Linked DNA regions of Ruminococcus albus AD2013. The protein of the gene in region 2 interacts with the protein of the main gene of each other region in a pairwise test. Links are inferred from orthologs where the notes say so. Each region holds a gene or a part of one and is shown on either strand. Other genes may lie near its edges.

Region 1 (10,570 bases), 1.0 Mb from region 2 along the record:
CTCTCCTATGCGGCTGAATATCTGCTTTACTTTATCATCCATGCCGCGGGGATGAAAAGCTCCTTGAAAGTTTCTACTGCGAAAACATCGGTCATACCCGATATATAATCGCAGACCGCCATATCTATTCCGTAATGATATGCAAGATTCATATACATTGCGGGCAGTCTTTCAAGATGGTCGGTATAATATTTGTATAGATATGCTATCATATCCTGCGCCTTGCGTTCTTCTGATTTGCAGACAGGATTTGTATACACGCTGTCGAACATGAACTTGTGCAGCGCTTTATATGCAGTTTCCACCTCGGGTGTCATTTTCAGCGAATCCTCGTCACCCGCTTCGCCGTTAAGTCCACATTCTATCAGCGAACTTACGAGTGTTGTGATACGCGAGGATTTTGAATGACCGAGAACCGAAGTTATCTTTGAGGGGATATCATCCTCTCTTAGTATCCCCGCCCTGATGGAATCGTCGATATCGTGGTTTATATAGGCTATAACATCGGCAAAGCGAACGACGTAGCCTTCATAGGTCTTTGCGACGGCGTTGGTATGTTTAAGTATTCCGTCCCTGACCTCATGGGTAAGGTTAAGTCCCCTGCCCTCCTTTTCCAGCTTATCCACCACGCGCAGGCTTTGCTCGTAATGATGAAATCCGTAGGGGCTGAGTTCGTTCAGCATACGCTCACCCGCATGACCGAAAGGTGTATGCCCAAGGTCGTGACCCAGCGCGATGGCTTCGGTCAGATCCTCGTTCAGCCTGAGTGCGCGGGCTATGGTGCCTGCTATCTGGCTGACTTCAAGTGTATGTGTAAGGCGGGTACGGTAATGATCTCCCGCAGGAGACAAGAACACCTGTGTTTTGTGTTTCAGCCTTCTGAAAGAATTGCAGTGGAGTATCCTGTCCCTGTCGCGCCTGTATTCCGAACGCAGGGGGCATTTTTCCTCTTTCCTTTCTCTTCCAGCGGAATTATCCGAGAAAGCGGCTTTTTCACAAAGGATACTATGTTCAAACTGTTCCCACTGTTCTCTGGGCAGCATATCATCACCTCCGCCTGTTTTCGCCGTTTACTAGAATATACTTCATTTACTCAAAAAATACCTTTATTTTTTTGAAGCATTCAAATCGATTTGTAGGATATCACAAATTTAAAATGCAAATCTCAAACAAAATATACAAATCAACGGTTATTTACGGAGAAATCCGCCCACAGTCCCTCTTGTATCTCATATTTCAGCTGACCGTTTGAAATGTCTGTCAGCTTTTTCAGAAATGCGTCGCAAAGCTCGGTCTTTACAAGGAGCTCCATATCGACGGTATCGGCGAAGTCTTCACGCTGAGTGATAACTTCATGATCGGGCAGGATATACTTTATCTTGCCGTAGAGGTTGTAGTCGCAGGAGAATGAGATCATCGAGCATTCGTACATATTCAGGATATCAGCTTCGGAAATCGCAAGCGAACAAGCCTGAGAATACGCCCTTACCAAGCCGTTGGCGCCCAGCAGTATTCCTCCGAAATACCTTGTTACAACAACGCACACATCGGTCAGACCCGCCTTGTTTATCACATCAAGCACGGGCACCCCGCCTGTTCCCTGGGGTTCGCCGTCATCGGAATAACGTGAAACATTGCCCTCGCGCACAACATAGGCATAAACATTATGCCTTGCCTTGCGGTTCTCAGCCTTTATCTTCTCGATAAAAGCGATAGCCTGTTCGGCTGTTTTAACGGGAGCTATCTGCCCTATAAAATCGCTTTTTTTCTCGGTATAAGTGCCTTGGGCACAACCGTAGACCGTTTTGTAGTTCATACACTGTCCTCTTTCGATATAGTTTTCCCACTTGTATCTGCGGAGACTCCTTCTATATACAAAAAAGAGCGGAAAATTTCCGCTCTTTAGCTTCTTGATAATTAGCCGAGATTGAATCTCTTCTTGAATCTGTCAACACGTCCGCCGCTGTCAACCAGCTTCTGCTTACCAGTGAAGAAAGGGTGGCACTTGGAGCAGATCTCGACCTTGATGTTCTCCTTGGTGGATCTGGTCTTTATAACGTTGCCGCAAGCACAAGTAATTGTAGTCTCGACATAGTTAGGGTGAATACCTTCTCTCATCAGAACTTACCTCCTTCCAAACTAAAAATTATGGCTCATAGAAGCCCATCATCCTTAGTTCAGACAGTAGTTCTATGTAGCATTCATTATTACGTCCTATTCAGACTAAAATATTATAACACCATCCGACAGGTTTGTCAATGTCTTTAACATTTTTTTTACAATTGACCATCCTCCACGGTATCCTTATCAGCATAGCGCTTTCTGGCTTCCTCTATTTTGTCATAGGCTGACTTGAAAGCATCAATGACATCTTCATCGAACTGGGTACCCGAATTCTTGACTATCTCGTTATATGCGTCCTTGGGGTCCCAGGCTTTTTTGTAGCTTCGGCGGCTGGTGAGAGCATCGTAAACATCGGCTACCGCTACTATACGGCTTTCAGGGGCGATAGCATGACCCTCCTTGCCGAGGGGATAGCCTTTGCCGTCAACACGCTCGTGATGTTCCAACGCAATAGTTTTTGAAAGCTGCATAATATCGCCCTCAACACGGCTGAGAAGTGCCGCACCATAGGTGGTATGGGTCTTTATCGTTGCGAATTCCTCATCATTGAGTCTGCCGGGCTTGTCCAGTATCTCGGAGGGCACTATCAGCTTGCCGATATCGTGCATGGTCGATGCCAGACCGATAAGCTGGACTTTGTCAGCTTCAAGCCCCATCTCGGCGGCTATGATCTTTGAATACTCAGCCACGCGCCTGATATGCTGACCTGTCTGACCCGATTTGTTCTCGGTTATTTCAGCGAATGATACAATTATTTCTTCCTGTATACGGTTAGTCTCGTTGGCTTTCTTTTGAAGATACGCGCCGTATTCAAAAAGCACGGCAAAAAGCCTGAGTATCATGAACATGAGTATTGTCACAACGGGATTGCCCGAGATGATGAACAAAAGAGTCAGATAGGAATACTTTTTCATCATTCTGCCCGCTTCCTGCGTAAAGGGCTGACCTTTACCGACCACAGCATTGACAAGTTTTCGATAAAAGCTGAGTATCATCACCACAAGCGCGGAATAAAGGGAGTATATAAAATAGCCGATGCCTGCAACGTAGTATTCATCAAGGCTGTCGGAAGCTATCGTCAGGTTGAAAGCATTGAGGTCGAATTCCCTTATATATAAGCTTTTGGCGAATTCCTCGGGAAGTTTATCATATATCAGAGCACCTGCAGCACAAAGAAAGCTTAGTACAGCCGATATCAGGAAGCCGATTATAAGGACGTTCATTATCCTTGAAAAACGTTCGCCTATTGTTTCGATATGTTCAAGCATACCCGTCAATTCATTCTCTTCCACCCGGACACCTCCCCTTTTGAAAAAATTCCGACAAGCATTCTGCTGAATTAATTGTCATAATATATACTTTATTTTAACACACTATTAAGCAAATGTCAACTGCTCGTATTGACTAATTATCACCGCAAAAAGCACCTCTGCGCTGACAGAAGTGCTTTCTATGGTATATTTATACATCGGAAAAATTATCCAAGTTTTCGCCTTTGAATTTACCGCCCCTCATATTGCCGTGGCCGCCAATACCGCCGAAGCCGCCTTTGCTGTTTGAGGTAATGACATTCTCAAGAGTTATCTCTTCGCTTTCGCCGCCTGCGGATACTATATAAGTCTCACCCTGTTTAAGGTCAGATGATGAGAATATCACGCCCTGCCATGTCTTGGGGTTGGTAAAAGTCAGGATAGCATTTCCGTCCTTATCTGTGACGGTGAATTCGGTATCAGCTGAGAAGCTTTGTGTGAAATCGTGAAGGACCGCGCACTGTGTGGTGCCGTTTTCTTCAAACATTTCTTCCATGCCTATCGCACCCGATGCTATTATCGTACCGCCTGTGATGCTTGCGGCACCATTGTGGTCTATGGAGCCGTTTCCGCTGTTTTCAGGCCCGCTCACGAAGATGGTACCGCCCTCGATGATAAGGTCGCCGTTGGAATCAAGACCGTCGCCAGCTGAATTTACATTCAGTGTGCCGCCGCTTATTTTAAGGTATACACCCTCCTGAGCAGCGAAGCTATCCCTGCCCATGCGGTCCGATGAACCCGTATCACTGCCGCCTGCACAGTTGATGCCGTCGTCCTGAGCGGTAACATTTATATCGCCGCCCGTGATAGTCACGGTCATGCCCTCGATGCCCTCGTAGCTCTTGGAGATATCGATTGTGCCGCCGCTGATGACCAGGTCGCCGCCGACGTGGATCCCGTCATCCCCAGAACTCGCCGAGATGTTTCCACTGCTGATGCTTGCCGAGCCGTCACAGTGCAGGCTGTCATCTGCGGAATCTATCGAAAAAGTGCCGTCTTCGATGATGATAGCACCGCCGCTCTTCAGCGCTTTAGCCGAAGTTGTTTCAGTATCTGCGGAAGTATCAACATTTTCGGAAGAAATGTCTTTATTGGTATCGGCTGATCTTTCTTCCATTTTACCAAAAGTTTCACCATCGGGCTTTTCGGGAGGTGTGCCCATGTCGCCGAAATCGGGACGTTCGCCGTTCTTTTCAAATTCCGATGGGTCAAAATCTCCGAAATCCGGATGTTCGCCCATATCGGGCGGTGTTCCGAAGTCACCTCTGCCGCCGAAGCCCTGTATCCGATCACCGTTCGGCATACCGTCTGACTTCATAGAAGCGTTTGCACTTCCGCCGCCTGTGGTGATATCGAACTCCCCGCCGCGTATCTGAAGTTCCTTTGCAGCCGAAATTCCGTCACCGCCTGCGTTTATAGTGAATGTACCGCCTGTAATACTTATTATGCCCTTGCCTTCCTCTTCTTCATTGGTTGACTTGACAGCATCAGTACCCGATGTCAGGTCAAAAGTTCCTTCGCTGATCTTTACACTGTCCTTGCCCGAAAGTGCTGATGATACCGCGTTCACGGTGACATTTCCGCCTGTGATGACAAGGTCGTCTTTCGATACTATGCCGTGCTTGTAATTACCCGTTACGTTTAGATTGCCTTCGCCGTTTATGGTAAGGTCACACTTTGCAAATACTGCCGCATCGGTGTTATCACCCTCTGCAAGAGAGTATTCGGTACCGTCGTTCAGTTTGTTCTCGGTGCCGCTTTCAAGCAGGAGGTAAACTTTATCTGCGGCTTTTGCAGTTATAACGGCGTTGTCGGTGCAGGTCAGGTCAAGCCCGTTGAGAACAAGTTTGACTTTGTCTTCTTTATCCGCTTCAATGACTATCCTGCCGTTTACACAGCTGCCACTCAGACGATATGTGCCCGCATCGGTGATAGTAAGGACAGTGCCTTCTGCGGATATTCCGCTGCCGCTGACTTCTATGCCGCTGCCGGAAAATACTGCGTCAACAGTGTCATTTTCTTCGTAGCCCACTTCGATATCGTCAGCCGATATGTTTGCATCCGCTGACGTTACAACTGCCGTGCTCGTAGTTTTCGAGGACTTATCCTTTCCTGTATCCGCACAGCCGCTCGTTGCAAGCATCATCAGTGCCGCTGCTATCGCAGCTGCTCTTTTCATCGCACTATATCTCATCGCAGATTACCTCCCTATTAATTTATTAAAACTTCTAACATTAATTTTCTGCTTTTTTTACCCGCCCGAAAAATAAGCCTTCAGGCGAGTAAAAAATACAGAATTTACAGTATTATAAGAGCCTGTCGCTGTCAGACATCCTTCTTGAGCAAAGTATCTCAAGATTGCCGTTGCGAACACGAAGCTCATCAATAAAGACTTTCTCGCTTACGCCCTTTAACAGTGTGATATTGTATTTAAGCTTGAAAAGACTGCCCATATTGGTGGTCTTTACCTGTTCAAGAGTAGCCTTTGAAGTGAACTGTCTGAAAATATCATCAAATACATGGCTGTAATCAAGGCTTTCGGGGATAGTGATCGTCAGCACCTTTTCGGTCTCGTCATCATCACCGAAAGGTACATAGAGGTATCCTATATTGAGGGCACCTACGATCAGTGTGAATACAACCGCAAGTACCAGATGGCCGGTACCTGTTGCGATACCTACTGCCATTGCAAGGAATATAGCCAGTATATCCTTAGCACTGCCCTGTATCGAACGGAACCTTACCAGGCTGAACGCACCTGCAACTGCTACGCCTGTACCCAGATTGCCGTTTACCAGCATTATAACTACCTGTACTATCATGGGCAGAAGTGCCAGTGTTGTCAGGAAGCTCTTGGTCTTATGCTGTTTGAAGCAGAAGGCAGCAGCTATCATTGCGCCAACGATGAGTGACACTATGGTGCACCCCGCAAATTTTCCTGTTGATATTCCGATAGATGACGTAAGGTCCGCCGCATTCAAGTATAATTCATTAAGCACAATCGTTCACCTTTCCTTTTACGTTTTCGCGGTTAAGCTTGAGATATTTTTCCTGATCGAGAGCCTCACAGAAGACTTTCTTGTAAGCTTCACCGTACTTTGAGAAGCTGCCGGGATATATCTTCATATCATCCAGCAGATGGCTGAGCCACAGTGGCATAGCTCCCGGGATCTTTATCTCCATGATCCTTGTATGGGGATCAAGCAGTTTTTCGCCCCACACACCCTTTTCCAGCCTTACTTCCTCCTCGCGGTAGGTTATATTGCCGTCAAAGGTGATACGGAGATCAGGATTATCGACCCCTGCAAAAGCTATTCTGTCATAACTCAGATACATCGCAGGTCCGATATCATGATAGTAATTCAGGAAATACTCTATCTCCTTCTCTATCTGGGGATTTTTGCCCGGGCATACGCCAAAGTTCACAAATTCATAGGAATCTATCAGTGACATATCCACACGTCTTTTATAGACTACGCCTTTGTACTTCTTCTTGAGCTCAACAAAGACCTTGGAATCCTTTGTGGGAACGCCGTAGCTCCTGATACGCAGCTTCTCCTTGTAAACGGGCTTCTCCATCGAAGTCCTTATAAGCTGATGGTCGGGAGTATCGTAATATATGTTGCATATCGTCGTCAGTCCGTAGTTATCGGCAGCCGCTCTGCCTGTCATAGCACGCACAAGTTCTTCCTGCTGTTCGTCGGTAACTATGTACTTCTTCTCAACTCTCTTGAAAATTTCCTGTATAGCGCCCATATATCATCACTTTCCTTTCCGTTTCTTTTCTTTACAGTAATCCAGATTTTCTTCTATGATTAAGAGTATAGACCCTCAACCTTAAATCTAGCTTAACCAATTTGATTCTTCCATAAATTTTTTTACAGACACCTGAGCCTTACAGTAAATACTATCTTGCCGTTTTCGGCTTTGCATGATATCTTTCCTTTATGAGATTCCGTAACAGCTTTGGCTACAGACAATCCTATGCCGTAGCCCGACTTAGTTTCACCGTCCTCGCGCTTACGGGACTTATCCGCCCTGTAAAAGCGATCAAACAGGCGTTCTGGCTGTTCGGGAGGTTCAGCACAGTCGTTCTTCACCCGAATGATGGCGTGTCTGCCGCTTGCCGTTTTTTCAACGGAAGCTTCTATACTGCCGCCCGCATCGCAATACTTTACGGCATTTTCGATAAGTATGGATACAAGCTGCCTTATGGAGGATACGTTGCCGTTCATACGGATACGCTCCTGTGTCCTGATCTCAAGGGATAGTCCCTTGTTTTCCGCAAGAGTCCTGAAAGGACCCGCGATCTCGTCAAATGCGTCGGACAAATCGAACTCTTCACATTCCAACTTAACGTTCTCCTCGTCCATACGCGACAATCTCAGCAGATCGGCTATGAGCCCATTTAGCCTTTCTATCTGATTTCTGATGCTTTGTGTCCACTCGCTCGGTTCACCTATCATCTCTATGACTTCGGTATTAGCCTGTATTATTGCCAGCGGGGTCTTGATCTCATGACCTGCATCAGTTATGAACATTTTCTGTTTTTCATAGTTTTCTATGAATGGTCTGACCGCGAACCGTGAGCACACGATAATAAGCAGGCAGACCAGCAGCCAGCCGCCGAGAGATATCGCTGCTGATATCAGCAGAAAAAGGCGCTGGGTGCGTATGTCTTCGCGGCAATCAAGAAAAACGTAAAGCGTTTCGCCCAAGTTTTCCCTTACCTCATATCGGTAATTGCCAAGGAATCCGGAGTTCTTCCCTGTTTGGCTGACTTCCTCGGCATAGTTCAGCGCATCGGCTGAAGTAACAGCTGCTATATGCCCCGTATTTATCTCAACGGGAACAAGCTCTCTGTTATAGCGAACGCAGAAATATCTGGTCTGATAACGGGTCTCTTCATTCAGCTTGAAGCCAAGATCAGGGAACCTTTTCCGTTCACCGTTCATCACGGGAGGGGAAAATGATCCACCGCCGGGAGCACTGCTGTGCATTTGTTCATGGCGCATACCGAATTCGGGGAAATCGCCGTCATTCTCGCAGAGTATTTCTATAAGCTGCATCTGGCGCTTGTGTGTCTCGCCGATATTTATGATATTTATCAGTCCCACAACTACCAGTTCCACCGCAAGAACGCTTGCGGCTGCTATCAGCACAAATTTGCGCCGCAGCCTTTTTATCATTCTTTTACCTCCAGGGTATATCCGACACCTCTGCTGGCTTTGATCTCGACATCGGCTCCTACAGATGCAAGCTTTTTCCTGATATAGGATATATAGACCCATACCACGCTTATCTCAGCCTCAGCATCAAAGCCCCATATCCTCTCCATAAGTTTTTCGGTGGAGATAAGTATATTTCGGTTGAGCATCAGCATTTCCAGCACCTGGAATTCTTTATTGCCGAGTCTTGTCTCGCCGTTTTCGGTGGAGATCACGAATCTTTCCCTGTCAAGTGTAACATTGCCTACTTTAAGCAAATTAGGTGAGAATTCAGTCTTTCGCCTTGTCATGGCTCTTATTCTCGCCAGGAGCTCACCCATAGCGAACGGCTTAGTGAGATAGTCATCCGCACCTGAATCCAATCCCGTTATCCTGTCTTCTACCTGAGATTTTGCAGTAAGAAGCAGCACAGGGGTCTGTATACCCTTTTCACGGATACGTCTGAGAACTGTGACACCATCCAAGCCGGGCATCATGATGTCAAGTATCACGCCGTCATATTCGGCGCCAATGATATAATCATAAGCGTCATTTCCGTTATATACCGCATCGACAGAATAGTTATTGTGTTTAAGGACTGCAACGAGAGCGTTGGACAGTTCCTTTTCATCTTCGGCCAGTAGCAATCTCATGGATATCAGCTCCTTTGCATAGTTTTTTATTATTTTAATCTTACCATGCAATGCTTAATTTTAATTTAAATTTTTAAATCATTATACCACATCTCACCCCATTTTGCAAGCTGTTTTGTAAATCTTTTGTACTTATTCAGCCGTTTGTACAAAAGAATGCCGCGTTTGACACTTTTTATGATAACATCAAAAATTGCTAAAATCAAGACCGATATTGCGAAAATACGCCATTTTTCTGACAGTTTTTGCTTAACAGGATGAAATAATAACAAAATTTCGTAATATACTATTGACGAATCCTAATTAATATGGTACAATATAGCTAATAATATAACTATATTATATGCTGTGTTCCTCAGCGGATCAGCATTCTCATATTCGGAGGAACCAATGGGAAAACTCAAAAGAGCTGCTGCAATGACGGCAGCCGCAGCTATACTCAGCATATGCACAATGGGTGCGGGTGCTGAGGGCGGATCGGTGGATATAGTCGTTGATCTTTCAAAAGAGAGCAAAACGATATCGCCGTACATCTTCGGTGTGAACGAAGAACTTATGGGCACATCGGTTATGCCTACCGCGATACGTGCGGGAGGCAACAGATCTTCTGCCTACAACTGGGAGACCAATGCTTCAAATGCAGGTTCGGACAAGGAGCATTTTTCGGATAATTATTTTCCGCAGATAATGGATAAGGAACTTGCAGATGTTCCCGGCGCCATGTCGATAAATCTCAGCAGAAAATGCAAGGAGAAGAACAGCGCCTATCCAATGACAACTCTACAGCTTGCAGGCTATGTTTCGGCTGATATGAACGGAGCGGTTTCCGAAGGTGAGAAAGCACCGTCGGACAGGTGGAACAAGGTGGAGATCACCAAGGGAAAAGAATTTGCTGACAGCCCCGATCTTACGGACGGGACTGTATATATGGATGAATATGTAAACTATCTGGTAAAGACTCTGGGTTCCGCCAAAAACGGCGGTATACGAGGGTATTCGATGGATAACGAACCTTCCCTGTGGCATATGACCCATGCGCGTATGCATCCCGAACAATGCACCTGTGCGGAGATAGTTGAGAAGAACACGGCTATGGCCAAGGCTGTCAAGGAGATAGACCCTGATGCAGAGGTCTTCGGACCTGCGCTTTTCGGATACAGCGCTTTCGATACTTTCTCTTCTGCAAAGGACTGGAAGAATATCAAGGCTGAAAGAAACGATTACCGCTGGTTCGTAGACTACTACCTTGACCAAATGAAGAAGGCCGAGGACGAAA
Region 2 (10,729 bases):
CCGAAGAATGCTATCTCGGTATCGCTGATATCTTTCACCTGACCCAGCGCCTGCATACAGGCGCGTTCAACGTCCTCTTTGTGGGGGAGTTTCTGCTCGCCTGTGATAGTTCGCTGGTCACAGAATGCGCACTTATGCGGACAGCCCACATGGGGGACGAATATTGATATGTTACTGTGCATTTGTGCGCCTCTTTTCTGTTGGATTATTATTTTAGTGACTGCGGTGGACAGGGTCGCCCCTCAGCTGCGACTGCGTCGGCCGCGTCCTCGGGTCGAGTCGTCAAAGACGCTGCCGCCGTTGATTTCAGGCGCGTGCGGTCATTCACGCAGGTAGTTTGTGCGGATATCATGCTTTTGCAGACGCGGTATTTTTCGTGACCGCCCGCGCCTTTATTGGTCAGTAGTTTGCTATGCTCTTATAGTTCGCTATGCATTTTGGTTTTGTTCATTGGTGATTGAGGCTCTGCCAACAGTCAACAAAGTTGACTGTGCAAACATCCCGCAAGCCTTTCGCGAAAGGCTTGACCCAAAGCTCTCCTCCTTGGCATTCTATCCAAAGTACAGCTACGTTGTTGCCCTGCCAATAATTATGAATTATACCTTTATTCCCATGAGTGCCAACGCTTCTTTAGCCGCATTCTGCTCGGCATTCTTCTTCGACCTGCCTACGCCCTCGCCTATCACGTTGTTGTTCAGCTTCACCTGTACCGTGAATCTCTTGTCATGGTCGGGACCTTCCTCGCCCTTTAAATAATACTCCACTTTTTCCTCGGGATTGCGCTGGATTATCTCCTGCAATACTGTCTTGTAGTCGTGGAACGTATCTGTGTGAGCAGGATTCAGATCCTTGGGCAGAAAGTTCATTATGTGCTTTCTTGCCGCTTCAATGCCGCCATCCAGATATATCGCTGCTATCACAGCTTCCATCGCATCGGATACTATTGAGGCACGCTCTCTGCCGCCTGTCAGCTCCTCTCCCTTGCCGAGGAATATGTACTTGCCAAGCTCTATCTTGTGCGAAAACTCAAACAGTGCTTTCTCGCATACCAGTGATGCTCTAAGCTTTGTAAGCTCACCCTCGGGCAGATGCTTGAAATGCTCGAAGATGTGGTCGGATACTACTATCGAAAGCACCGAATCTCCCAGAAATTCAAGACGCTCGTTGCTGTGGCGCTGTTTCTTGTTCTCGTTGGCAAAGCTTGAATGTGACAGTGCTTCATACAGCAGTTTCTCGTTTTTAAAATGGTAGCCTATCTTCTTCTGAAAAGCTTCCAGACACTTCTGCTCGTCCATTATTCCTGCACCTTCTTCATCTGCGCGAGAGCGTCTGTTATCATATCGATAACGCCTGTCTCGGTAAACTGTTTCGCCTGCCTTACTGCGTTGTAGAATGCCTTTGCGTCCGAACTGCCGTGGGCTTTTATAACGGGCTTTGCAGTACCCAGCAGGGGTGCTCCGCCATACTCGGAATAATCAACTTTCTTCTTGAAATTGTTGATATCTTTCATCACCATAACAGCAGCCAGCTTGCTCTTCGCGCTGCTCTTGAATATATTTTTCAGCTCGCCCGAGAAAAACTTGCCCATGCCCTCGTAGAGTTTCAGCATGAGGTTTCCGCAGAAGCCGTCAGCAACACATACATCACAGTCGCCCAGAGGGAGCTGTCTTGCTTCGATATTGCCCACGAAATTAACAGGGGCTGTTTTCAGCTGTTTATAAGTCTCCAGCTCCAGCTCTCTGCCCTTTGATTCCTCAGCGCCTATATTTGCCAGTGCTACTCTGGGCTTATCCACGCCCAGTATCTTGTTCATATAAGCTGTGCCCATTATGCCGAACTGCACCAGCATCTCGGGACGGCAGTCTGCATTTGCGCCGCTGTCCAGAAGCATTGTAGGCTTGCCTGCGGTAGGCAGTATAGTTGCCAGTGCGGGGCGCTTGATACCCTTTATCCTCTTGACGATGAATGTTGCACCGACCACCAGCGCACCTGTCGAACCTGCTGAAACGAAAGCATCGCCCTCTCCATCAGCCAGCATCTGCATACCCACAGCCATCGAGCAGTCCTTTTTGCCCTTGATGACCTCGGTAGGCTCTTCACATATCTCTATAACGGTATCGGCATGACGTATTTTCAGTGCCGATATATCTATACTGTTTTTGGCAGCGCAGTCCTTTATCTTCTTCTCATCGCCCACCAGTGTTATATCAACGCCGAAGTCTCTCTGAGCGTCAACAGCGCCCTTGATGACTTCCAGCGGTGCGTTGTCACCGCCGAATGCGTCCATTACTATGTTCATTGTTATACCTCCCTGTCTGTGATACAGCCGAGCCATATCAATCTATCATCGTATACCCCTCGGGTAGTTTTATCTCGCCGCAGCCCTCTTTAAAGCTGTTCACTGTTAACTTTATCACGGCTGAATTGTCACCGGGTATAGAATCTGTTTTATATTCCATATCTATAAGTTCGCCCGTTTTTCCATCATAAGTAAAAACTTTCACGGTCCCGTCAATATCAAATGTTTCCCGAATGTTCCCATCTGTATCTTTTTCTGCCGAAACAAAATCATCGCTTTCGGGCGCTTCTTTCAAAACAGTGTCTGCATTGTCCGCTCCGAAATTGCCGTTTCCGTCAAGAGGATGTATCTCCTTCTTTTTGGCATCGACTCTCCATGTCTTACCGTCAATCTGATAGAATTCAATATCGCCGCTTTCCAAGCTTGCAAAAAGATGCCTGTTTTCACCGTTAACTTCAAGTAACTGCGAATAACTGTCGTCGCCTATTTTCTCTTTGTCATAATCAATGGTAACAGTTAAATTGACCGTGAGCTTTTCGCCATCCAGTTTTTCGATATAAGCTTTCGTCAGGCTGTCCTCATATTTATCTGCGACCTTTACGGCTCCGCAGCCCGATAATGCAAAGCTCATCATCGCCGCGGTCAGATATATCAGAACTTTTCTCATTGTGTCCATCAATTGCCCTCAGGCAGTTTTATCTCAGCTACGCCGCCCTCGGTGAATGCCTTGTAATCGCGCAGGTATCCTGAACTTTCGCAGGATATCAGGTCGCCGTCAGCGTATGTGCATACGAATGTATCATTAGTTTCATCAACGAAAGTTTCCTGCACAGTGCCGTCGCTGTATGTCTCGGCACCTTTAAATTCAGATTCGGCAGGTGAAAAGCCGAGCACCATGGAGCACAGATCGCTCATGACATGACCTCTGGCAGTCATCTGGAACTCACCGCTTTCCGCATCAGCCTGATAGCAGGCACCGTCAACGATAAATATCTCGTTTATCGAACCATCTGCGTTGATGATATTCTGGTGTCCTCCTGTGCCGTTGACCTCTAAAGTCTCCTCATACTGAAGCTGCATTCCCTCACCGCCGTCAATATCGTTCTGTACATAAGTCACCGAGAAATTTCTGGCATCAAGCTTATCCGCAAAGGTTTTTGTCAGGCTGTGCTCATAGCTGTCAGCCCCTGTGGGACCCTGTTCTTCGCCCTCTTCGGCAGGTGCTTCCGTTTCCTTGGGAGCTTCTGTCGTTTCAGCGGCTTCGTCCTCTTCCTGGGTAGTCACCTTGGTAACTGCGCCCCCTGCGACTTTTTTATCATTACCTGTTTTCGGTGTATCCTTTTTATCACCGCAGCCTGCAAGCATAATGCATACAGCCGCTATCACAACAAATATCTTTTTATCCATATATATCACCTATCCGTGTAAGTCTTTGTTTTTCATCAATGATATGATCCACAGCGCATACTGTCAGTACTTGCTGTAAAATCTCTTATACTGTATAAAGATGTGCAGTGCCATCAGCACCGTCAGTATGATAAGGGAACCTATCAGCGAACACGGTATGCACTTTGTAAGCATCTCATGCCAAGTGTATTCATCAAAGCCTGTGAATTTATCCGGTTCAATCATCATGCCGTAATTGAACAGCACCATCGCAGCGGTTATTATAACACCTGTCAGCCAGCAGAACAGCCCCCGTTTCACAAAAAACTTCGCTTCCCGCTCTTCGTTATAGGTGAATTTTAATATCGTGAAAAATACAAATACACACCCCATGAACAGTAATGTTATCGTTCCGCCGCCTTCGGGGATTTCGGTGTAAAGCTTTTCACCGTGACCCACTTTGAACAGCGCCAGTATCATCATATACATTCCTGCTGCCAAAAACGGAAGTTTTTACCGTTTTGCTCTCTTCACCCTGTGCAACATCATTTATAAATTTTTTGGGACCTTTTATAAATTTCCCTATAAGATATATCCTTGACAGATTTATAAGCAGGAAGGCTGCAGCCACAGCAAAAAAAAGAATGAATCCACCCATATAATCACAGCTCCGCTATGCATTTATCAAGGTCTGCCAGACCTCTCTCAGCCAACAGCTTGTATTTCAGCTTCTTATCCTTTATGCGCTCGCCCCATTCGGGTAGTATGCCCATATTACAGCCCATAGGCTGGAAATTTTCTGTATCGGGGGAGCTTATATACTTGCTGAGTGCCCCAAGCATGGTTGTCTCGGGCAGGCTCACGGGGGAAAGTCCCTGTATCTGCCTTGCCATGTTCAGCCCTGCGAATATTCCGCTTGCCGCACTCTCGATATAGCCTTCTACACCTGTCATCTGCCCTGCAAAGTAAAGGGAAGGTCTCTCCCTCATATTGAACTGCTCATTCAGCAGTTTAGGGGAATTTATGAAAGTGTTCCTATGCATGACACCGTAGCGCATGAACTCTGCATTTTCAAGACCCGGTATAAGCGAGAATACTCTCTTCTGCTCACCGAATTTAAGATTTGTCTGGAAGCCTACCAGATTGTACATACTCCCCGCAGTGTTCTCAGCCCTCAGCTGTACCACCGCCCAGGGACGCTTATCTGTTCTCGGGTCTCTCAGTCCCACAGGTTTCAGCGGTCCGAAGCGAAGTGTATCCTCGCCGCGCTTTGCCAGCACTTCAACGGGCATACAGCCCTCGTATACCTTAAAGCCGTCTTTTGCGAAATGCTCCTTGTCATGCTCTTTCAGCGGTGCGCTCTCGGCGTTGATGAGTTCGTTGTAGAAACGCTCGTACTCATCCCTGTCCATGGGACAGTTGATGTAATCCGCATCGCCCCTGCCATAGCGTGAAGCAAAGAATGCCTTTTCCATATCTATGCTCTCAAATGTCACGATAGGTGCGGCGGCATCGTGGAAATACAGATACTCTCCACAGAGCTTTCCTATGCTATCCGCCAGACCGTCAGAGGTCAGGGGACCCGTTGCGATGATGACATTGCCCTCGGGTATCTCCGTAACTTCCTCCTCGATTACAGTGATATGCTCATTGTTCCGTATGCGCTCAGTAACAGCGTCAGAGAACTTCTCTCTGTCCACCGCCAGTGCGCCGCCTGCGGAAACTCTTGCAAGCTCGGCACATTCCATCGTCACCGAACCAAGTCTGCGCATCTCCTCTTTCAGCATACCCGCCGCCGATTCAACTCTGTCGGCTTTCAGCGAATTGGAGCATACCAGCTCCGCAAAGCCCTTGTATTTATGCGCAGGGGTGAACTTCTTGGGCTTCATCTCATAAAGCTCGCAGTCAATGCCCGCTCTCGCCAGCTGCCACGCAGCCTCACAGCCTGCCAGCCCCGCGCCTATAACTTTTACTTTTTCACTCATTTATTGATTTCCTTATTATCAAAAGTCTTGCTTTAGTGTGCTAAACAATTTATTGAATTTCCTGACATTGATCGACACCCATGTGTCAGAAAAAGATTTCCCGAAATTACGGCGTTTCAGCCCTGTTTTGGAATAAATTGACTTTTCTGACAGGGGTACGATGAAACTAAAAAATTATATTAAAATTACCAATATATGGTAATTCTTTAAAAATAGCTACTATGTACTTTTTCAAAAAATACATTTACCCTGTCAGTTTATTCAGTAAAGTCATTTTCAACCCTCAAACCGCGTAAAATCGGGCTTTAATTTCCTGACATTTTTGTGTCAACTTTTGTCAATTTATTCAAAGAATTATTTTACTGCATAGCGTTTGCCGGATATTGCAGTAAATTCCTTTTCATCACCCAAGGGGCACTTCCACAGTAAGCATGGTCACTTCAAAGCCGTTCCTGCGGTAAAACCTCAGACCGTCCTCGTTCTTCGGGAACACCTGCGTTCTCACAAAAGATGCACCGTGATCTCTGCCGTACTGTTTTACAGCACCCATAAGCAAAGTGCCTGTACCCTTACTGCGGTACTTTTCATCAACGACCATGTCCTGTATGTACACGTTCTTTTCGCGTTTCAGGCAGGCTATGTTTTTCGATTCCATCAGCAGTATATGCACGAACCCCACGACTTCGCCGCCGACCTCTGCCACATATACCGCCTGGGTATCGCTTTCAAACAGCCCATCGCTTATCCTTGCGCCCTTGCCGCTCATGACAAAATGCTCAGGCAGTACACAGCGTCCTTTTCAAGCTGAGTGTACAGCCTTTCAAGACTTTCACTGTCACTGCGTACCGCCCTGCGGATATTCACCACAGCTTATTCTCCGCTCTCCGCACTCTCGCCCGAAAGACTTCTCTGGTAGCCGCAGTCCTGCTTGTGACAGATGAGTATGCCGTTCTTTCCGCCCTTCTGGAACAGTGTGCTTCCGCATCTGGGACATTTCTCCTCGGTGGGTATATCCCATGTCATGAATGAACATTCGGGATTGTTCTCACAGCCGTAGTACTTCTTGCCCTTCTTGGATTTCTTCAGCAGTACCCTCTTTCCGCAGAATGGGCAGTCTCCGCCTGTTTCCTGAACTATCCTCTTGGTGTTCTTGCAGTCGGGGAATCCCGAGCACGCCATGAACTTGCCGAATCTGCCTATCTTTATCACCATAGGCTTTCCGCATACCTCACAGACCTCATCGGTGGCTTCATCGGGGACTTTAACGCGCTTGCCCTCCATCTCCTTTTCAGCCGTGCCAAGCTCGCTGTCGAACTCCTTGTAGAACTTCTGCAAGGTCTTTACCCAGCCTATCTTGCCGCTTTCGATATCGTCAAGGCTCTTTTCCATGTTCGCCGTGAACTTCACATCAACTATCTTGTCGAAATGCTCGCTCATCAGCTCGTTGGTAACTTCACCCAGACTTGTGGGCTTCAGCTGTTTGCCGTCACGCTCAACGTAGTTGCGGTTGATGATGGTAGTCACCGTGGTAACGTAGGTAGAAGGTCTGCCTATACCTGTTTCTTCAAATGCCTTTACAAGGGTAGCTTCGGTATACCTCGGGGGCGGCTGTGTGAAGTGCTGGTTGCCAAGTATCTCCTTGGGAGTAAGCTTATCGCCCTTTGCCAGCGGAGGAAGTACGTTCTTCTTCTCTTCCTCTTCATCCTTGCTCTCTTCATAAAGCACGGTAAAGCCGTCAAACTTCACCGAATAGCCCGTAGCTTTGAACATAACGCCGTTAGCCGCTATATCCACCGACATGGTATCCATAGTACAGTTAGCCATCTGCGAAGCTATGAATCTCTCCCAGATAAGCTTGTAAAGCTTGTACTGATCGTTTGTGACACCGCTTGCCTTTACAAGCTCGGGGGTTATGGCAGGGTTTGTGGGACGTATAGCCTCGTGAGCGTCCTGCGCGCTGCCCTTTGTCTTGTATACCCTTGGCTTTTCGGGGATATATGCATCACCGTACTTCTCCTTGATGAAGTCATAGGCTGCTGCCCTTGCTTCGTCGGAGATACGCAGGCTGTCTGTTCTCATGTAGGTTATAAGACCCGTAGGCCCCATATCCTTGATATCAAGACCTTCATACAGCTCCTGAGCCGCTTTCATGGTACGTCTGCCCTGAAAGCCCAGTCTTCTTGAAGCTTCCTGCTGTAACGTGGAAGTCGTGAAAGGTGCGGCAGGGTTCTTCTTGCGCACGCTCTTCTTAACCTTGTCCACCACGAACTCTGCACCGTCAAGCCTTTTCAGCACCGCATCAGCATCAGCCTTGCTTTTCAGGTCGGGCTTTACACCGTCTACCGTATCCACCTTTGCGGCGAATGCTTTCTTGCTCCCGTTTGCAAAGAACATACCGTCTATCGACCAGTATTCCTGTGATACAAAGGCACGTATCTCGTTCTCTCTGTCGCATATCATCTTCACCGCAACAGACTGTACTCTGCCCGCAGAAAGACCTCTCCTTATCTTCCTCCACAGGAAGGGTGAAAGCTTGTAGCCCACTATCCTGTCAAGTATACGTCTTGCCTGCTGTGCATTAACAAGATTGAGGTCGATGGTGCGGGGATTGCTCATACCCGCATCTATACCGCTCTTGGTTATCTCGTTGAATGTTACGCGGTTCTTGTCGTTCATATCCAGCCCAAGCAGCTGTGCAAGATGCCAGCTTATAGCCTCTCCCTCACGGTCAGGGTCTCCCGCCAGATAAACGTGGTCGCTTGCTTTGGCTTTCTTCTTTATCTCCTTGATAAGGCTCTCCTTATCCTTGATATTTATATACTGGGGTTCAAAATCATTATCTATATCGACACCCAGCTTTGATTTAGGCAGGTCTCTCAGGTGTCCCATGGACGCCACTACCTCGTAATCACCGCTGAGATATCTCTTTACAGTTTTCGCCTTGTGGGGCGACTCTACAATTACAAGATCTGACAATTTTTTCTACTCCGTTTCCTGATCTAATTTATGCTTCACAGTACGTGACCGAATAATGGGTTTTTGAGGAACATCACACAGATATTCATAGTTCCTGTCATGCGCTGTGAATCATAGATCCAATTCGTATCTTTTACCCGGAAGTGACACCACTATCCCTTCCAGTTCAAGCCCTGTCACACAGGTAAGCACTTCCATCATCGAAAGTCCGCTCCTTGCCGTCATCTCATCAAGTGACATAGGGCTTTTCTCCTTTAAAAGTTCGTATATCCTACTTTCGGTGCTGTTCAGCTCACGCAGGGGCTTTTTGGCGCTCTCCTGCTTCTGCACGGTATGAACATCACTGACACCCGCTTTCAGTCCATACCTCTCAGCAGATATCTCCTGCCTTTCAGCCAGCACCCTTACAGCATCTTCTCCGTCGAATATGGGTATACAGCCTTTCCTCAGCAAATCTCTCTGTCCGAAATACCTCTTGCTGTATAAGAGATGAGGCGGCACCACCAGTACAGGTCTCCCCGTATTCATAGCACGCACAGCGTTATCCAGCCCCTTGCTGTCCTCGGAGGCTTCTGTTATCACCACCGCAGAAGCCAGCGCCACAGCCAGCTTGTTGCGCCTGCGGAAGTTCATCTGACCCTTGTATTCAGGCGGATACTCACTTATCAGCAGACCTCTCTCAGCCAGTTTTTCTTTTAGCTCACCCGCATTCTTCGGGTACTCCCTGTCAAGTGAAGTGGGATACACCGCCAGCAATCTGCCCTCTCTCCCGAGAACAGTTTCAGCCGTGCAGGTATCAGAACCCTCAGCCAGCCCGCAGGATACTGTGAACCCTCTCAGGGCAAGGTCTGCACAAAGCACGTTTATCAGCGAAAGGGTGTACTTCGATGGTTCTCTCGTACCCACAGTGTGTATCACCGTGCTGTCATTTGCTATGCCTATATCTCCGCAGTAGAACGCCAGTGAAGGTGCATCATTCAGTTCATACCACCTTTTCGGATAGTTTTCATCCCCTATGCACACAGTATGCTGTCCCAGTTCATGCACGCGGCTTATCAGCCTTTCGGCTTCATCAAAGCTTATCTGCGCCGCCCTGTCTTTCTCGCTGTCACTGAGACCCTCTGCTTCGCCTGACTTCACCCGCTGACAGACATCCCAAGGGTCATCCTCCCTTGAAATCACCTGCCACAGCCTTTTTCCGCCAACACCGAAAACCAGTTCAAGCCACATCAGACTGCTGTATCTGTCCATATCAGCCCTCCGCTCTTGTCATCTCCCACAGGAAGATGGTTGCCGCCGTAGCCGCATTCAGTGAGTCGATATGTCCGTGCATAGCTATCGTTACTTTATTGCTGCACATCTCTGCATGGTCATAGGTCAGCCCTCTGCCCTCGTTGCCTATCACCACAGCACAGCCCTTTGAGAAGTCATACTGCCTTATCTCAGTACCGCCGTCGATAACAGCCGCCGCCGTGGGTATGCCTTTCAGCTTAAAAGCCTCAACGACCCTCTCAAAGTCCCTCTCCACAAAGATATCCACTCTTGGCATACTGCCCACCGCCGAGCGCACTGTCTTGGGGTTGTAGAGGTCAACGCAGTTGCCCGTCAGCACTATGCCGTCAAGCCCCACAGCGTCCGAGGTGCGTATCATAGTCCCCAGATTGCCGGGGTCCTGAAGTTCGTCCAGTATCAGATACTTTCCGCCCCTTTTGAGCGTATCCTCCGAAAAAGGCTTATCAAGCATCTTAGCCGTCACGAATATCCCCTGACAGGCATCGGTATCGCTTATCTTATCGGCTATCTCACGGGTTATAATGAATCTCTTATCCTCCGGAAGAAGTTCAAGTTCGGGCTTGTATCCGCTGCAAACGCCCTCAAACAGTTCTTCAAGATAATATATGCCATCTATCTCCATATTGCCGCCGTTCAGAGTACTGTCTGCCAGCGCATCAACACAGCCCCTTATGCCCTCTATCACGAAAAGCCCTGTTTCACGGCGGTATTTGCGGTTTGAATACAGTTTCGCCAGCTGCTTTATCTTAGAGTTATCCTTTGAAGTTATCACCATACGAACGCACCTCCT

Evidence for each region.
Region 1: the proteins of topA (region 2) and N773_RS0106810 interact in binary tests that used the Escherichia coli proteins (3 or more experiments, as listed by UniProt). The link is inferred for Ruminococcus albus AD2013 from one-to-one orthologs.

Annotation. Positions count from the first base shown.
Region 1 is NZ_JAGS01000001.1:1,538,004-1,548,573, forward strand. Bases 1-2,810 are described here. They hold N773_RS0106810 (YigZ family protein), read right to left. Parts: upstream 1,817-2,810; coding sequence 1,184-1,816; downstream 1-1,183. Other genes in these bases: N773_RS0106805 (deoxyguanosinetriphosphate triphosphohydrolase), read right to left, coding at 27-1,043; rpmE (50S ribosomal protein L31), read right to left, coding at 1,918-2,118; N773_RS21130 (HD-GYP domain-containing protein), read right to left, coding at 2,277-2,810. Outside these bases: more of N773_RS21130, read right to left, coding at 2,811-3,416; N773_RS0106825 (carbohydrate-binding domain-containing protein), read right to left, coding at 3,586-5,628; N773_RS0106830 (DUF4956 domain-containing protein), read right to left, coding at 5,741-6,433; N773_RS0106835 (polyphosphate polymerase domain-containing protein), read right to left, coding at 6,426-7,190; N773_RS0106840 (sensor histidine kinase), read right to left, coding at 7,313-8,623; N773_RS0106845 (response regulator transcription factor), read right to left, coding at 8,620-9,294; N773_RS0106850 (glycoside hydrolase family 44 protein), read left to right, coding at 9,685-10,570.
Region 2 is NZ_JAGS01000001.1:2,539,769-2,550,497, forward strand. The notes cover bases 6,094-9,062. They hold topA (type I DNA topoisomerase), read right to left. Parts: upstream 8,647-9,062; coding sequence 6,541-8,646; downstream 6,094-6,540. Other genes in these bases: N773_RS20165 (GNAT family N-acetyltransferase), read right to left, coding at 6,094-6,436; N773_RS0111330 (DNA-processing protein DprA), read right to left, coding at 8,758-9,062. In the rest of the region: N773_RS0111275 (elongator complex protein 3), read right to left, coding at 1-182; rnc (ribonuclease III), read right to left, coding at 597-1,295; phosphate acyltransferase PlsX, read right to left, coding at 1,295-2,299; N773_RS0111290 (hypothetical protein), read right to left, coding at 2,337-2,975; N773_RS0111295 (hypothetical protein), read right to left, coding at 2,975-3,706; N773_RS0111300 (hypothetical protein), read right to left, coding at 3,770-4,168; N773_RS0111305 (hypothetical protein), read right to left, coding at 4,131-4,343; methylenetetrahydrofolate--tRNA-(uracil(54)-C(5))-methyltransferase (FADH(2)-oxidizing) TrmFO, read right to left, coding at 4,348-5,670; more of N773_RS20165, read right to left, coding at 6,074-6,093; more of N773_RS0111330, read right to left, coding at 9,063-9,897; N773_RS0111335 (TrmH family RNA methyltransferase), read right to left, coding at 9,899-10,714. UniProt on the Escherichia coli protein: Releases the supercoiling and torsional tension of DNA, which is introduced during the DNA replication and transcription, by transiently cleaving and rejoining one strand of the DNA duplex.